2 regions of the Pararhizobium sp. O133 genome follow, and region 1 is predicted to be linked to the other one. Evidence: riboswitches for the same ligand, from Rfam matches in the RefSeq annotation. Region 1 holds a riboswitch; the other holds the start of a gene.

Region 1 (7,748 bases):
AAGGCCGACCATGGCGTTCATGTTGGCGCCGTCGACATAGACCTGCCCGCCATGCCGGTGGACGATCTCGCAGACCTCGCGGACGTTTTCCTCGAACACGCCATGTGTGGAGGGATAAGTGATCATGCAGCAGGAGAGGTTGCCGCCGTATTGCTCCGCCTTGGCGCGGAAATCGTCCATGTCGATATCGCCGTCGTCCGAAACCTTGACGACGACCACCTTCATGCCGGCCATCTGGGCCGATGCCGGGTTGGTGCCGTGCGCCGAGGTCGGGATCAGGCAGACATCGCGATGATCGTCGCCATTGGCAAGATGATAGGCGCGGATCGTGAGAAGCCCCGCATATTCGCCCTGCGCGCCGGAGTTCGGCTGCATCGAGACCGCGTCATAACCGGTGATCTGGCAGAGCTTCTGGCTGAGATCGGTGATCATGTGGCGATAGCCTTCGGCCTGATCGGCCGGCACGAAGGGATGGATTTCCGAGAATTCGGGCCAGGTGATCGGCAGCATTTCCGCCGTGGCGTTCAGCTTCATCGTGCAGGAGCCGAGCGGGATCATCGAGCGGTCGAGTGCGAGGTCGCGGTCCGACAGCCGGCGGATATAGCGGGTCATTTCGCTTTCCGCGCGATTCATGTGGAAGATCGGATGCGTCAGGTATTCGCTGGTACGCAGCAGGGCTTTCGGCAAGCGATAATCCGTCGCGAAATCTTCCACGCTGAAATCGCCGCCGAAGGCGCGCCAGACGGCTTCCAGCGTCACCGGACGCGAACGTTCGTCGAGGCTGATGCCGATCTTGGTCGTGCCGATCCGGCGCAGGTTGACCTCTTCGGCAACAGCCGTCTTCAGGATAATGCCCTGCAGCTTGCCGACATCGACGGTGATCGTGTCGAAGAAGACGTCCGGCTCGACCTTGTATCCGAGCTTTTCCAGCCCGAGAGCCAGAAGCACGGCCTTCTGGTGGACGCTCTGGGCGATCGCCTTGATGCCCTTCGGTCCGTGGAAGACGGCATACATCGACGCCATGACGGCCAAAAGCACCTGCGCGGTGCAGATGTTCGACGTCGCCTTCTCGCGGCGGATATGCTGTTCGCGGGTCTGTAGAGACAGGCGGTAGGCGCGGTTGCCACGGGCATCGACGGACACGCCGACGAGACGGCCGGGCATGGAGCGCTTGTAGGCATCCTTGACTGCCATATAGGCGGCATGCGGGCCACCGTAACCGACGGGAACGCCGAAGCGCTGGGTGCAGCCGATGGCGATGTCGGCGCCCATTTCGCCGGGCGATTTCAACAGTGCCAGCGCCAGCGGGTCGGCCGCCATCGTGGCGATTGCGCCGGTCTGGTGCAGCCGGGCGATCAGGCCGCTGAAGTCGTGAACATGGCCGTAGGTGCCCGGATACTGGAAGATTGCCCCGAAGACATCGACAGGATCGAGATCGGTGAAGGGATTGCCGATGACGATCGACCAGCCCAGCGGTTCGGCACGGGTCTGCAACAGGGCAATGGTTTGCGGATGGCAGTTTTCATCGACGAAGAAGGCCTTTGCCTTGGACTTCGAAACACGCTCCGCCATCGCCATCGCTTCGGCGGCGGCGGTTGCTTCGTCGAGCAGCGAGGCATTGGCGACGTCGAGCCCGGTCAGGTCGCAGACCATCGTCTGGTAGTTGAGCAGGGCCTCGAGCCGGCCCTGGCTGATTTCCGGCTGGTAGGGAGTGTACGCCGTGTACCAGGCGGGGTTTTCCAGAATGTTGCGCTGGATGACCGGCGGCGTGATCGTGCCATAATAGCCTTGGCCGATGAGCGAGACGAGCTTCTTGTTGCGGTTGGCGGTCTCGCGCATCTTGTCGAGCGCTTCGCGCTCGGTCATGGCCGCCCCCCAGGCAAGTGCTTCCTTCTGGCGGATCGACGGCGGAACGGTGTCGTCGATCATGGCGTCGAGACTGCTGTAGCCGATGACCTTGAGCATATCAGCCATCTCGTCGGGTGAGGGACCGATATGCCGCCGATTGGCGAAGTCGTACGGCTTGTAATCGGTAAAGGTGAAGTCCTTCGGCATGCTCATCAGGCGATCAACTCCTTGTAGGCGGCCTCGTCCAAGAGCGCGTTGACGGCGGAGGGATCCGAGAGTTTCAGCTTGAAGAACCAGCCGGCGCCTTGCGGGTCGCTGTTGACCAGCGACGGATCATCGACGATCGCCTGGTTGCTTTCGACGATTTCTCCGTCCAGCGGACAATAGACATCGGAGGCGGCCTTGACGGATTCGACTGTCGCGGCGGTCGCGCCCTTGTCGAGCACGGTGCCGGCTTCCGGCAGTTCTACGAAGACGAGATCGCCAAGCTGTTCGGCGGCATGGGCGGTGATGCCGACAGTCGCCACATCGCCTTCGATTTTCAGCCATTCATGTTCGTCGGTAAATTTCAGCATCGGGTTCAGCTCCTGATCAGCGTTTGTAGGTCGGTGTGATGAAGGGGAGGGCGGCGACTGTAATCGGCAGATATTTTCCGCGCACTTCCGCAAAGAGTTGCGTGCCATTGGCCGTATGGGCGGTATCGACAGTGCCCATGGCGACGGGATGATCGGCGCTCGGACCGAAGCCGCCGGAAGTGACCGTGCCCACAGGCTTCAGTCCATCCGCATCGGCAAAAAGGGCAGCGCCGGCGCGCACCGGCGCCTTGCCCCCGGGCTTCAGGCCGACGCGACGGCGGCTGGCTTTGTCGGCAAGCTGGCGCAGGATGATGTCGGCGCCGGGGAAACCGCCCTGGCGGGCACCACCGGTCCGGCGGGCCTTCTGCATCGCCCATTCGAGGGCAGCCTCCACTGGCGTCGTTGTGGTATCGATGTCGTTTCCGTAGAGACACAGGCCGGCTTCCAGACGCAGCGAGTCGCGCGCGCCAAGACCGATCGGCATGACATCGGGATGTTCGAGAATCCGACGCGTGACGTCTTCCGCGGCGGCGGCCGGAATGGAGATTTCAAACCCGTCTTCACCGGTATAGCCCGAGCGCGAAATGATGCAGGGCACATCGTGCAACTCGGCCTCGGCCACGTCCATGAAACGCATGGTGGCGATATCGGCCCAAAGTTCGGCCAGCACGGTGACCGCATGCGGCCCCTGCAGCGCGATCAACGCCCGGTCTTCGAGCAGCGTCAGGTCACAGGTCTCGCCGAGATGTTTTTGCAGATGCGCGAAATCGGCGTCCTTGCAGGATGCATTGACGACGAGGAAGAGATGATCGCCGCGATTGGCGATCATCAGGTCGTCGAGAACGCCACCCGATTCGTTGGTGAAGAGCCCGTAGCGCTGACGGCCTTCGCCGAGGCCGAGCACATCGACGGGCACCAGCGTCTCAAGCGCCAGCGCCGCATCTTCGATCCGGCCGGACTTCGGCTTCACGATGATCTGGCCCATATGGGAGACATCGAAAAGGCCGGCGGCGGCGCGGGTGTGCAGGTGCTCCTTCATCACGCCGGCGGGATATTGCACCGGCATGTCATAACCGGCAAACGGCACCATGCGGGCGCCAAGCGACAGATGCAACGCGTGCAGCGGGGTCTGCTTCAAAGGGGAATGATCGTCCAAATCCGGCCTCCAGGTCTGGCGCAACGCGCCGGCTCATTTCAACGCGCAATTCATGCGTCGTTTCCTCGAGCCCCCTCTGTCCCTTTGCCTGAGATTGTTATCCCTTCGGCGAGCGGAAATGCTTCTCTCCAGAGTCCTACCGGCACCTTGCTGGTCCATGGGCCTGAGAGTTTCCGGGGCGGTTGCTCCTTCGGCACCGGTCGAAACCGGATTCTCCCAACAAGATCGATTTCAGATAACGGCGATCCCGGCGCATTGGCAAGCGCAAAATGTCGCGCCCGAACAGATTTCTGTCGTGGCTGGTTTGAGGCGTGGGCTTGCGACATCTCGTCCTTTGCTTTTTCAGCGACAAGCAGGTAACGCAATCCTTGATACGGAGATCACGGATGGCGAGAGCCGGGCAGCAGATGGGGATGGCGGTGCGGGTGCTTTCGGCGCTGGCATTGTTGCTCCTGTCGTTTGCCCATCAGCCCGTCATTGCCCGGCAGATCACGCCGGACATCGCGTCACAATATGTGCTGCCGGACGGATCGATCGGTGACATCTGCTTCGGCACGGAAGGCGTCGATGGCGCACAGCATGGGCCGTCAAAGGATGGCGTGGCGCCGGTCTGCGACTATTGCCGGCTGGCATCCGCCATTCTCCTGCCGTCGCCACCGGATGAGGTTTGCCTCGTCATTCGACGCATTTTCGAGATTGCGGCGAGGCCCGATTTTACGGCTGTTCTGGTCGAGCATCCGCATGCGCTGCCGCAATCGCGCGCACCGCCACTCCTGGCCTGATCCCCGCCGTGCCGGCGACTTCCACTTTTTTTCAGACCATTCAGCCGCCTGACGCGGCATTTGGCCGGCATTCCCGAACATGGGGAGCCGGTTCGGAGATGATCCATGATACAGACCAAAACCATCCTTCTTGCCGTTGCTTTCTCGCTCGCCGGTACGGCGGCAGCCTATGCGCACGCGTCCTTCGAGCAGGACACGGTCGCATCCGAAAGCAATTTCAAGGCGATCCTGCAGATTCCACATGGCTGCGACGGCAAGGCGACCAACGAGGTTCAGGTGAAGCTGCCGGAAGGCTTCGTTTTCGCCAAGCCGCAGCCGAAGGCCGGCTGGGAGATCGAGATCATCAAGGGCGATTATCAGAAGAGCTACGACAATCACGGCAAGACGGTTACTTCCGGCCCACTGGAAATCCGCTGGAAAGGCGGAGAACTTTCGGACGACTATTATGACACATTCGTGATCACCGGGAAAATTTCGGGTTTCGAGAAGGAAACGCAACTCGCCTTTCCCGTCACCCAGCTTTGCGGTGCCTCCGACAAGGTGGTCTGGGATCAGATCGTGACTGCCGGCCAGAGCGCGCATTCGCTGGAACATCCGGCACCGACGATTACCGTGACGCCGGCCGAGGCGGATGGTCATGACCATCATGACATGGCGGCGATGGCCGGAATGTCGGGAATGGGGGATGCCCCGGTGAAGGCCGGTTCGCTCGAGATTTCCGGTGGCTCGATCAAGGCGATGCTGCCGGGCGCCAAGGTCGGCGGCGGCGGCTTTACCGTCAAGAACGAGGGCAGCGAGGATGATGTCCTGCTGTCCGCCGAAAGCCCGGCTGCGGGCCGCGTCGAATTGCACGAGATGACCATGCAGAACGACGTGATGAAGATGCGCAAGCTGGAGGACGGGATCGCGGTCCCGGCGGGGCAGACCGTCGAACTCAGAAGTGGGGGGCTGCACCTGATGTTCATGGACGTGACGAGGCCGTTTGCCGAAGGCGACACTGTTCCGGTGACACTCACGTTCGAGAAGGCCGGCAAGGTCGAACTCGTGCTGCCCGTCGGCAATGCTGCCGGCAAGATGTCGCACAACTGAACGATGTGGCATTGAATGCAAGGGAACGGCGGCATCCGTGATGCCGCCGTTCAGTCGCTCAATCACGATCTCTCGACGGGACGCGGGCCACCCAATCGGGAGAATCGAGCGCCTCGACCCCGCCATCCAGCGTGCTCGCCTCCTCCTCGTCGTCGGCGGCCTCCGGCTCGTCCAACTCGAATTCCCGGTAGCGGCGAACAGCCTCGTAGGGCGTGCCCTGGGGCAGGCGTCCCTGCGAATTCATCAGCATCAGCGACAGGGAAGTCGGGCTGCGCAGGGCGGCAACGGAGGCGTGGATATGGGCTGCCTCGTCCTTTGGACGGGCGGCAAGCAACGTAATCGCTTCTTCTGACGGGCCATCGCCACTCACGCGTGCGGAAGGCTTTACGGCTTGTGCCGCATACGCCGCCGTATTGGCTGACATGGTAACGACCAGGGTCATGGCGATCTACCCTTGAAGGGCGCTCCTTTGAAAATAGCGATCGCCTTGTTTTATCTCGCCGAAATTTCCCGTCGGTGAAATCCGGCGCCGGTATTTAAGTCAAATCTTATCGAACGGCGCGACCAGCACGGAGGCGGCAATCTCAGCGATGTTCTGCCGCGATCCGCAACCGTGGCACTTGCGACACTCCTGAAATACGGGCAAACTTCCTGCAACCGGAGGGAGGGGCGCATGACAGACAGGAAAACACTCGAAGGCATCGTCAACAGTTTCTATGAAGCGCGTGGTGGTAACGACAAGTACGGTGTCATGTCCTTTGCCGGGCCTGAGATTACATTCAGCATGGTCGGCAGCGGCAAGATGGCCGTGGCTGCCCCGCGCATTTCCGGACCGGCGGACCTGGAGGTCGCCGTCGGGGCGCTGATCGACCACTGGGACATGAGCAGGATGACGACAAAACGGCTCTATGTGGATGGCGATACGGTCATTGCCCATCGGTCCGGTGTGATCCGCCACAATCCGACGGGCAGGGACCTGGAAACGGAATATATCGACATCTTCACCATCAAGGATGGAAAGATCGACGACATCACCGAATTCGTCGACACGCTGATGGTCGCTGAAGCCACCGGCCTCGTCACCACATAGAAACGATATCTTGCGGCCTGCGCTCATTTCACACGGCTCACTCACGATATGGTGACCGTGATCGTGACGACTGTGGCCGGGGAGACGTTGGAAACCGTTGCAATTCCCGTCATAAGACTAGCACGCTTCCGATTCCCGGGGACGGGCGCGGCTGGCATTCCGTTTGGCTTCAAGTGGACATTGCAGCCGCTCTGTCCGTGGAGAGGCGATTGATATTTTAACGCGGATTGCCAGAACGTATGACGATTGACTCCAGTTTTCCCCGCCGCGGCTTTCTTGGCTTGCTTGCGGCAGGCGCGCTTGCCGGATGCAGCACATCGATGCAGGGACGCCCGACGCCGACGCCGGTGCGGATCAGCCGGCCGATCGGGCCGCCGTCGGACGCCGAATTGCAGGTCATGTATGGACCGGTCGAGGATGGCGGCTTCCTGATCCCGCCGATCCCGTATCAGAAGATCGACCCGCAATTTTATCGCCAGCGTGTCATCGACCCGACGGGCGAGGCGCCCGGCACGGTGATCGTCGATACGCCGGCGCGGTTCCTCTATGTCGTCGAGCCCGGCGGGACTGCGATGCGCTACGGTGTCGGCATCGGCCGCGAGGGTTTTTCCTGGCAGGGCGACGGCGTCATCCACTGGCGCCAGGCCTGGCCGCGCTGGAAGCCGCCGAACGAAATGGTGGCACGCCAGCCGAGCCTTGCCAAATATTCGATCGAGAACGGCGGCATGGAGCCGGGCCTGAAGAATCCGCTCGGCGCCCGGGCGCTCTATATCTTCCAGAACGGCGAGGATACGCTCTACCGCCTGCATGGCAATCCGGAATGGCAGTCGATTGGCAAGGCGGTGTCGTCCGGCTGCGTGCGGCTGATGAACCAGGATGTCATCGATCTCTATCAGCGGGTGCCGGCCAAGGCACGGATCGTGGTGCGACAGTAAGGCTCGCGCAGGCCGGATCTGGTCTGGATGGGTCCGTGATTAACCGGACGCTAACCGCGATTGACGATTCTGCGGCCGGCTACTCGAATCATGTTCCGATTTGAACCGTTTGACAAAACTTTGGCACGATTTCACGCGATAGACGCTTTCATGGTTTCATTCCTTCCTTCTGGTCGCGCCACGATGCGCATCCTGTCGGCCCGCCGCATGCTGGCGCGGGCTGCCGCCGTGCTCGCCGTCGGCGTGGCGCTGTCGGGCTGCATGGGGCTGGAC
Region 2 (7,748 bases), on a different replicon from region 1:
ATCACTTCGAGGTTGCCACCGACGGCGGCACGTGCCTGGGGTACCCAGGCTCCAAGCGTGGCACCGGCTGCAATGGCAGCCGTACCCAGCATGAAGCTGCGGCGGGCGAGCATTACCTCGTTAAAAAGATCTGCGGTTCGGGCGGACGTGATTTCTTTCTTGTTGTGGTCTTCATGCTTCATAACAGGGCTCCCAGTTCGAATAGGTGAAGAGTGAATATTCCCGTGAAATTTTCTTATTAGTGGCCACGCGGCCCGGGCCGCGTGGCTGGACTGCAGGACGCGTTACTCGGCTGCAGCGAGCGTGCCCACGTGTTGACGCAGCTTTGGCATGACGTCGGTCGAGAGGAGTTCCATGGAGCGCTTGTGGATGGCGGGGCGGTCCCAGTCCTTCTGGGTCATCATGAGAGAGCCAAACGGACCGCCAACTTCGTCGACGAAGGCAACGAGCTTGTCGAGAACTGTTTTCGGAGAGCCCGAGAGCACCATCCAGTCGAGGCAGTTCTGCACCGTGATGTCGCTGTCCAACGTGTTCATCGAAGGCTTGAGCACGCCGAGGAGCTTGAACGCCTTCATATCTTCCACGATGTACTCGTAGTACCAGCGGTAGGAAGACGTGCCCTCGGCGAGGTAGTCGGCCGCTTCCTGATCGCTGTCGGTCACGAGCAGCGAACGTGCGATACGCCACTTGTTGCGGTCAGGGCGACGGCCGGCCTTTTCGCAGCCCACGACGTACTGTTCCCAATGGGTTTTGACGTTGGCGACCGGGGTAAAGTTGGCAGAGACGATGCTCCAGCCGTTTTCGCCCGCCTGGCGCGCGCTGCTTGAAGATGGGCTCATCACCGAGATCGCCAGCTCGGGGAACGGCTGCTGATACGGCTTAAGCATCGGACCGAAACCGAGGCTGGGAATGAGCGTATTCTCGATAACCACGTCCCAGTATTTGCCCTTGATGTTGTAGGGCGGGTTCTGCGACCAGATCTGGTGCATGATCTTGATGGATTCGGTGGTCATTTCGGCGCGGTTCTTTTCCTGCGTGCCGAACAGTTCCATATCGGTCACGAGACCGCCCGGGCCAACGCCCATGATGAAACGGCCTTCCGAGAGATGGTCGAATTGTGCGATCTGGCCGGCGAGACGTGCCGGATGGTGCTGCGGTAGGTTCAGGACCCCCGTGGCGAACTTGATCTGCTTCGTCGCATGGATCAGCGTACCGAAAAATTGAAGCGGGTCGGCAATCGGTTCGCAGGAGCAGCTAATGTGCTCGCCAACCCAAACTTCCGAGAAGCCGAGACGGTCGGCGAGGATCACTGCTTCACGATCCTGTTTCAGGAGTTCAGTGAAGTTGCGCCGCTGATCGTGCAGGGGCATCATAAATAGACCGAGGTCCATTTGGTATCTCCTCTAGAATTGAGATCGGCCTGTCCGATCCTCGCATATTCATGAGCAAGCGATATGCCACGCTGGAAATAGCTGCGGAATCAGTACGTTAACGAACAAACCTGACGAGTCTCACTTTTCCAGTGCGGTCTCAGGTTTGAGTTTCAATATTGAGAGCGCTTAGTCTTGAGACAGTCTTACGGACGAAATAACGGGGCCCGACATACGCCAGGCCCCGGTTTGTTCAAGCTGTCCTGCGACCGCTGGAGGTCGGCGTCTGCTGAACCAATTCCGCAACGAGTTCCGCCGTCGCCGCTGACAGCGTCCAACCAAGATGACCGTGTCCGGTGTTGTAGAAAACGTTGGGACGGCAGCCCTTTTTTATCCGTGGCATCATGTTCGGCATCATGGGGCGAAGGCCCGCCCAAGGCACGACGCGGGATGTCGAGGCCTCTGGAAAGAGCGTGCGCACCCAATCTACCAAGGGTTTGATGCGATCATGTCTAATATCGCGATTGATACCGTTGAACTCCGCCGTACCGGCGACTCGGAACCGGTCGTTTCCAAGACGGCTCGTGACGATCTTTGCCCGGTCGTCGAGTAGGCTGACCCAGGGAGCGCCGTTCTGGCTTCGCTCGTCATCGAGATGAACCGTGATCGAGTAGCCTTTTACCGGATAGACATTTATTCGATCGCCGAGCATCCCAGCGATTTTCCTGCTGCCGACGCCAGCACATACAACCACGCCGTCAGCCGTCAGGACGTTGCTTGAGCTTCCAGGGTTTTCGGCAGGCTTCCAGTAAACAGTCGTGCTTTCTCCGGATTCTACCCGTTGGATTTCCGTGTCGAAAAGGAAATTCACGCCGCGTTTCATACATGCCTTGGCAAGGCCGCGCGTGAATTTGTGGATGTCTCCTGTGGAATCCGACGGCGTAAAGAAGCCGCCGTAGAAATTACCGACCAACGCGGGTTCGATCGCCTTGATTTCCTCTTGCGATACGGATCTCCGGTCCAGGCCGCCCTCGGTCAGCATCGCGTTCACCTTGCCGGCATAATCAAAGCTCGGTTTGTCATAGTAGACATGGAGGATGCCCCGCTTTTCGAGGTCGAACTCAATCTTCTCGCGATCGGCTATTTCGAACATGTGCTGACGCGCAGCGATTGCGAGCCGCGTAGTCTCGATCGTATTGGTGCGATATCCGCCTATGCCCCCCACAAATTCCCCCATCCAGGAATATTTGTGCCAGCTCGGGGTAGGGTTCATGAGAAGCGGCGCGTCGCTTTTGAGCATCCATTTGATGCCTTTCAAGACCGTAGACCAATGATTCCAGACCTCAGCATTGCTTGCAGAAAGCTGTCCGCCATTGGCAAACGAGGTCTCCATCGCGGGATAACGATTGCGGTCGATAACGGTAACGTCGAAACCGCGGCGTGAAAGCGCGTAAGCAGTTGTCACGCCGGTAATACCGGCGCCTAATACAGCGATATGGGGCACTTTTGTCTCCAACAGTTGGTGCCGGGGCTTCGCCAGCCCCATAGCCCCCAATCTGTCTTTTTACCTGAGAGCTTTTCCCCACGGGGGTCCCCTTCGGTGGACGCGAGCGCCTCTCTCCAGATCGTTCAAACTGTGCAGTCTTGGTTGCCTGAGAGTTTCCTGGGGGGTTGCTCCTTCGGCGTGGCGTCGGTGCCATCTCTCCTGCACGGCCTTCGAACACCCTTAGGGTACTCACATGTTTGGATCTTGCGCAAGTCCTTCGTATCGGAAATTATTAAATTGGCACACAAATTGCATCTACATAACAAATAACCTTAAAGGATTGATTATGCGTGATTTTTCCGTATACGTGGAAAACGCCGTGCCGCCCGGGTCCCCCTACTTCGTCTCGGAACCCGCTGTTCTCAAGGCTTTAGGAGCGGTAGCGGGATTTGCAGAAGTGCGATCATTCAACGCTCAATTTCCCGACTACCAGGCGCTAGAAGCCGCAGACTATTTCGTCGGCTCCGGATTCGATACCGCGCGCCTCAAAGTCCACGGCAAGCGCCTGCGTGTGGTTCATTGCACAAGTGCTGGCGTCGAGAAGTATATGCCGCTCGACTGGCTTCCGAACGGAGCGGTCCTGACAAACAGCAGCGGCGTACACGCGAAGAAGGGCGGCGCTTTCGGCTTAATGACCGTTCTCATGTTGTGCGAGGGCGTGCCGCGACACATTCAAAATCAGCGGCTCCATCGCTGGGACAATCGCCTCGCGACGGGGATCGATACGAAGACCATAGTCTTCGTAGGTTTTGGAGCGCTCGGCACCGCGATTGCGGACCGTTTGCGCCCGTTCGGCCCGCGGATTGTAGCAGTCACCCGTTCAGGTAAGACCAGTCCATCGGCCGATGAGGTATTCACCGTCGCAGATCTTGACCAGGCGCTTACCCTGGCCGACTGCCTTGTCGTCAGCTGCCCTCTCACTGCCTCGACCAAGGGGCTCATCGGTGAAAAGCAACTGGCCCTGATGAAACCAGGCGCGTCTTTGTTCAACATCGCGCGAGGTCCTCTCGTCGATACGGGGCCCCTCATCAGGGCGCTCGTCGATGGCCGTCTGAGCGGTGCTGCGCTGGACGTCTTCGACGAGGAACCCCTGTCGGCCGACAGTCAGCTGTGGGATGTACCCAACCTGATCATCTTCCCGCATATTTCCTGTGACGACGCCGACGGATACGTCGACCGTTGCCTTTCGATCTTCGCTGACAACATTGGCAGGGACCTGCGTGGCGAACCCTTACGGAATCGTGTCGATGCGACCGCAGGATACTAACCCCTAGGAGAATATGATGACCGATTCCTATCTCGAAGCACTTGTCCTATCGCACGCAGGTGCGTTGGACGCTTTGGCTGCGGCGGTTTCGAAAGCCGCGGAAATCTCGGTTCCGCAGTGCATTTGTATCGTTGACGCCAGCGGCGAGACGATCGCCAGTCTCCGTATGGACGGAGCAAAATACCTAAGCATGCAGACAGCGAAGGCTAAGGCCCGCACATCGGCGTCCATCCGCAATAAGACAGGCGGCATGACACCCGAATTCAGCATTGCCGCCGGAATTGCCACTGGCGGCGGCGTCACAAATCTGCCCGGCGGTCTGCCGATCAAGTTCAGCGGCAAGCTGGCGGGTGCAATAGGAGTGGGCTCCGGCACTGGAGATCAGGACATCGAAGTCGGCAGGGCTGCTCTTGCGGCTATAGGGGCCGACCCCGTCGAATGAACCGTCGCGCGGGCCGGGTGTCTACCGCCCCGCGCGTTCGAAGGAGGCGAACATGCTTGCACTTGAAGAAACGGACTTGCTGGTTCCCGAAGAATGCGCCCACCACCATGGATACGCAACCACCCTCGCAGAACAGGTGGAAGTTCGAGGTGTGGTCGTTCATGGCGCTAAGCTCGGACGTGCAATCGGCTTCCCGACGGCGAACATGAAGCTGGGCGGATGCTGTAGGCTCGCGCCAGGGATTTATGCGGTGCGATTTCGGGATGGCTTCGGAACCGTTCGCAATGGTGTCGCCAGCTTTGGCCGGCGGCCGACAGTCGTCGACGACGGCGAGTTGCTATTGGAGACGTATGTCCTCGATTACGCCGGCGATCTTTACGGCCAGACATGTCAGGTGACATTCATCGAGTATTTGCGTCCCGAGACAAAGTTCGACGGTCTTGAGGCAATGGTCCAGCAGATCGATCTGGACGTGGTGATGGCCAGGGAGGTTCTGCGGAAAAGAAAAATCTCGCTGGGGGATGAGATTACGGCACGGGGCCGCAAAAAATGAAATATCACCAGATCGAGGCATTCTACCAAGTGATGTTGACTGGCAGCATCTCGAAGGCCGCGAAGAATCTCGGTCGCACTCAACCTGCCGTGAGTATGACGATAGCGACACTTGAAGAGCAGCTGACAACCACGCTGTTTGACCGACACGCAGGACGAATATCACCGCGCGCCGAGGCAGAGGTGCTATTCCAGCAGGTGAGCCCGGTGATGGCTCAATTGAACGACATACGTCACCATTTCGGCCGCCTTACCTCAATCGAGGTACCAAGGATATCGATCATATCCTCCGGGAATGCGGGAACCCACCTTGTTCCAACCGCAATTTCCAAGATTGCGGCTGGGGGACAGCAGTTTCGTCTCATGATCGGGACCTCTGCCTCCATCGTATCGGAGATGGAAAACCAACTTCACGACATCGCGTTGACCGATGAGGGGGCGTTCGAAGTGTTGACGAATTCACCGCTGTTCGAGGTCGAGGTCTTCAACATTCCCGTTTACGCCGTCTCGCCACGCGGTCTGATCTCGACGCAAGGCGATACCCTGCTGACTGAGGAGATCAAAGGCTACAACGTCTGTACGCTTTACGAGGAGAATCGATCCAGTCGACAGATTCGGTCGAAAATCGCGCCCCCCAAGGTGGAATTTTCCAACTTCTTCCCGATGGCATGTTTTGCCATTTCGAACGGCGGCGTTGCGGTGGTCGACAATATCACGTGCGGCGCTATGAGAGCACTCACCAACGGGAGCCTGGATGTCGTATACCACCGGATATCCGACGCATCTCCGTCCCACTACTATCTGATCCGTCCGAAATATCGACCGAGGTCGAAAGTGGCGGACAAATGCTACGGCAGCCTCAAGACGGCCTTGCTGTCATACGAGGACATCTCCCGACCCGATCGGACCTAAAGCTCTCCGCGCGCCTGGTCATAAGCTTCACTCATGGAGGCATAAAACCTTCGGTTTTGCTGTCGATTTCGCAATGCGGGATGACTGTAGTGCGCTCGGCGGCGCACTTGTGCGGATTGACGCAGCAAGAGCCTCGCTGCCCCACAAAACTCGTTGACGGGCCGGGATTCGGACACAGTCACCATCTGGGCAACAACCATGAAAATCTTTAAACACATAGCGTCGGCGGCACTCTCCGCTGCGATGTCCGTCGGCGTGTCCTTCTCCGCCTCGGCCTGCCCTTTCATCGATCCAGGAGAAAGGCGTCTTCACGGTCGCGACTGAAACGGCCGACGCGCCGTTCGATTTCGTCCAGGACGGTAAGATCGTCGGTTACACTCCGGACGTGATCCCCATAAGTGCCGCTGATATCCCCATAAGAACTTCAATTTTGCGAAAGTTCCGATGTTGGGTGATGAATTGGTTGCCGCCGGAGCAGGCGAGCAGACAGGGGCGAAAGCCTCTTCTGGACATGAGCGTTCCGATTAAATCTCAGTATCCAAGCCAAGGTATCTCGATACCTTGCACGAAGGAGTGCAGCCATGCGTGTAACTAATATCCGGGCGTACCGGATCCCGACCGGCGGTGTGCGCCCGGTGCTTGTCGAAGTCGTAACGGATGAGGGAGTTTCCGGTTGGGGCGAAGCTGCCGTGGCATACGGCCTCGGTGCTCGCGGTGCAGCCGGCATGGTCGCCGACTATGCCGCGCGCGTTATCGGTGCGGACCCGAACTATCCCCGCCATGTCTATCACGCGATCTACGACAACTCTTTCTGGACCAAGGGCGGCGGCGCGATCGCCTTCGCTGCGGTAAGCGCGATCGACCAGGCGCTTTGGGATATCAAGGGCAAGGCTGCAGGCGTCCCAGTCTATGACTTCTTCGGAGGCCGCTTCCAGGACACCGCACCGGTCTATGCGAACGGCTGGAACTACCATTGCAATGACGCCACCGAGTGGGCCAAGGCCGCCGAGCGCCCGCTCAAGGATGGCTACAAGATGCTCAAGAGCTATCCTCTTGCAACGCAACAGCCGGGCCGTACGCTGACCCACGTCCAGCGCCGCTCGCTTTCCGCCGACGAGTTCAAGCGCGCTATCGATCGTATTCGCCTTCTCAAGGATGTCGTCGGTGATCAGGCCGAACTGCTCATCGATCTTTCAGGTGGCGTCAATAACGACCAACTGGTTCGAATCCTCGACGTCTGCGAAGAGCTCAAGGTCTCCTGGGTCGAGGAGCCCCTTGACGCATTCAACCTCGCGGGCCTCAAAAACTTGGCCGCTCGATACAAGTTCCCGATCGCCGCCGGCGAACGCGTCTATACCCGCAACGGTTTCAAGAACCTCCTGGATTCCGGCGCTATCGACGTTGTCATGCCGGACGTTGGCAATTGCGGGGGCGTGTTCGAACTGGTCCAGATCGCAGCGATGGCAGAGGCATACAACGCACGAATGTCTCCTCATAACTGCGCGTCGTCTCTCTGTACGGCCGCTACGCTTCAGGTCTGGGCCGCTTGCGCCAATGCAATGGACCTCGAAATCTATCCTTACCTGCCGGAGTCCCAGGGCTACGTTCAGGTTCTGAAGAATGCTCCCGAAGACCGCATCAAAAACGGCTTACTGGAAG

The links. Region 1 has a riboswitch for glycine ahead of gcvT (glycine cleavage system aminomethyltransferase GcvT). Riboswitches for the same ligand answer to the same signal wherever they lie in the genome.
Region 2: linked by a shared signal. The riboswitch ahead of ACST81_RS25360 (D-amino acid dehydrogenase) and the one ahead of gcvT (glycine cleavage system aminomethyltransferase GcvT) in region 1 are both predicted to bind glycine.

What each region holds. Positions count from the first base shown of each region.
Region 1 is NZ_CP196426.1:2,691,914-2,699,661, forward strand. Features, by position in the region: gene gcvP (aminomethyl-transferring glycine dehydrogenase) at 1-2,061, opposite strand, end outside; gene gcvH (glycine cleavage system protein GcvH) at 2,061-2,423, opposite strand; gene gcvT (glycine cleavage system aminomethyltransferase GcvT) at 2,440-3,579, opposite strand; glycine riboswitch at 3,721-3,808, opposite strand; gene ACST81_RS12865 (DUF2946 family protein) at 3,966-4,361, shown strand; gene ACST81_RS12870 (DUF1775 domain-containing protein) at 4,467-5,450, shown strand; gene ACST81_RS12875 (hypothetical protein) at 5,509-5,892, opposite strand; gene ACST81_RS12880 (nuclear transport factor 2 family protein) at 6,124-6,540, shown strand; gene ACST81_RS12885 (L,D-transpeptidase) at 6,780-7,475, shown strand; gene ACST81_RS12890 (hypothetical protein) at 7,683-7,748, shown strand, end outside.
Region 2 is NZ_CP196428.1:107,645-115,392, forward strand. Features, by position in the region: gene ACST81_RS25350 (ABC transporter substrate-binding protein) at 1-182, opposite strand, end outside; gene ACST81_RS25355 (LLM class flavin-dependent oxidoreductase) at 285-1,391, opposite strand; gene ACST81_RS25360 (D-amino acid dehydrogenase) at 1,624-2,874, opposite strand; glycine riboswitch at 3,000-3,088, opposite strand; gene ACST81_RS25365 (D-2-hydroxyacid dehydrogenase) at 3,203-4,183, shown strand; gene ACST81_RS25370 (GlcG/HbpS family heme-binding protein) at 4,200-4,625, shown strand; gene ACST81_RS25375 (riboflavin kinase) at 4,678-5,178, shown strand; gene ACST81_RS25380 (LysR family transcriptional regulator) at 5,175-6,089, shown strand; gene ACST81_RS25385 (mandelate racemase/muconate lactonizing enzyme family protein) at 6,671-7,748, shown strand, end outside.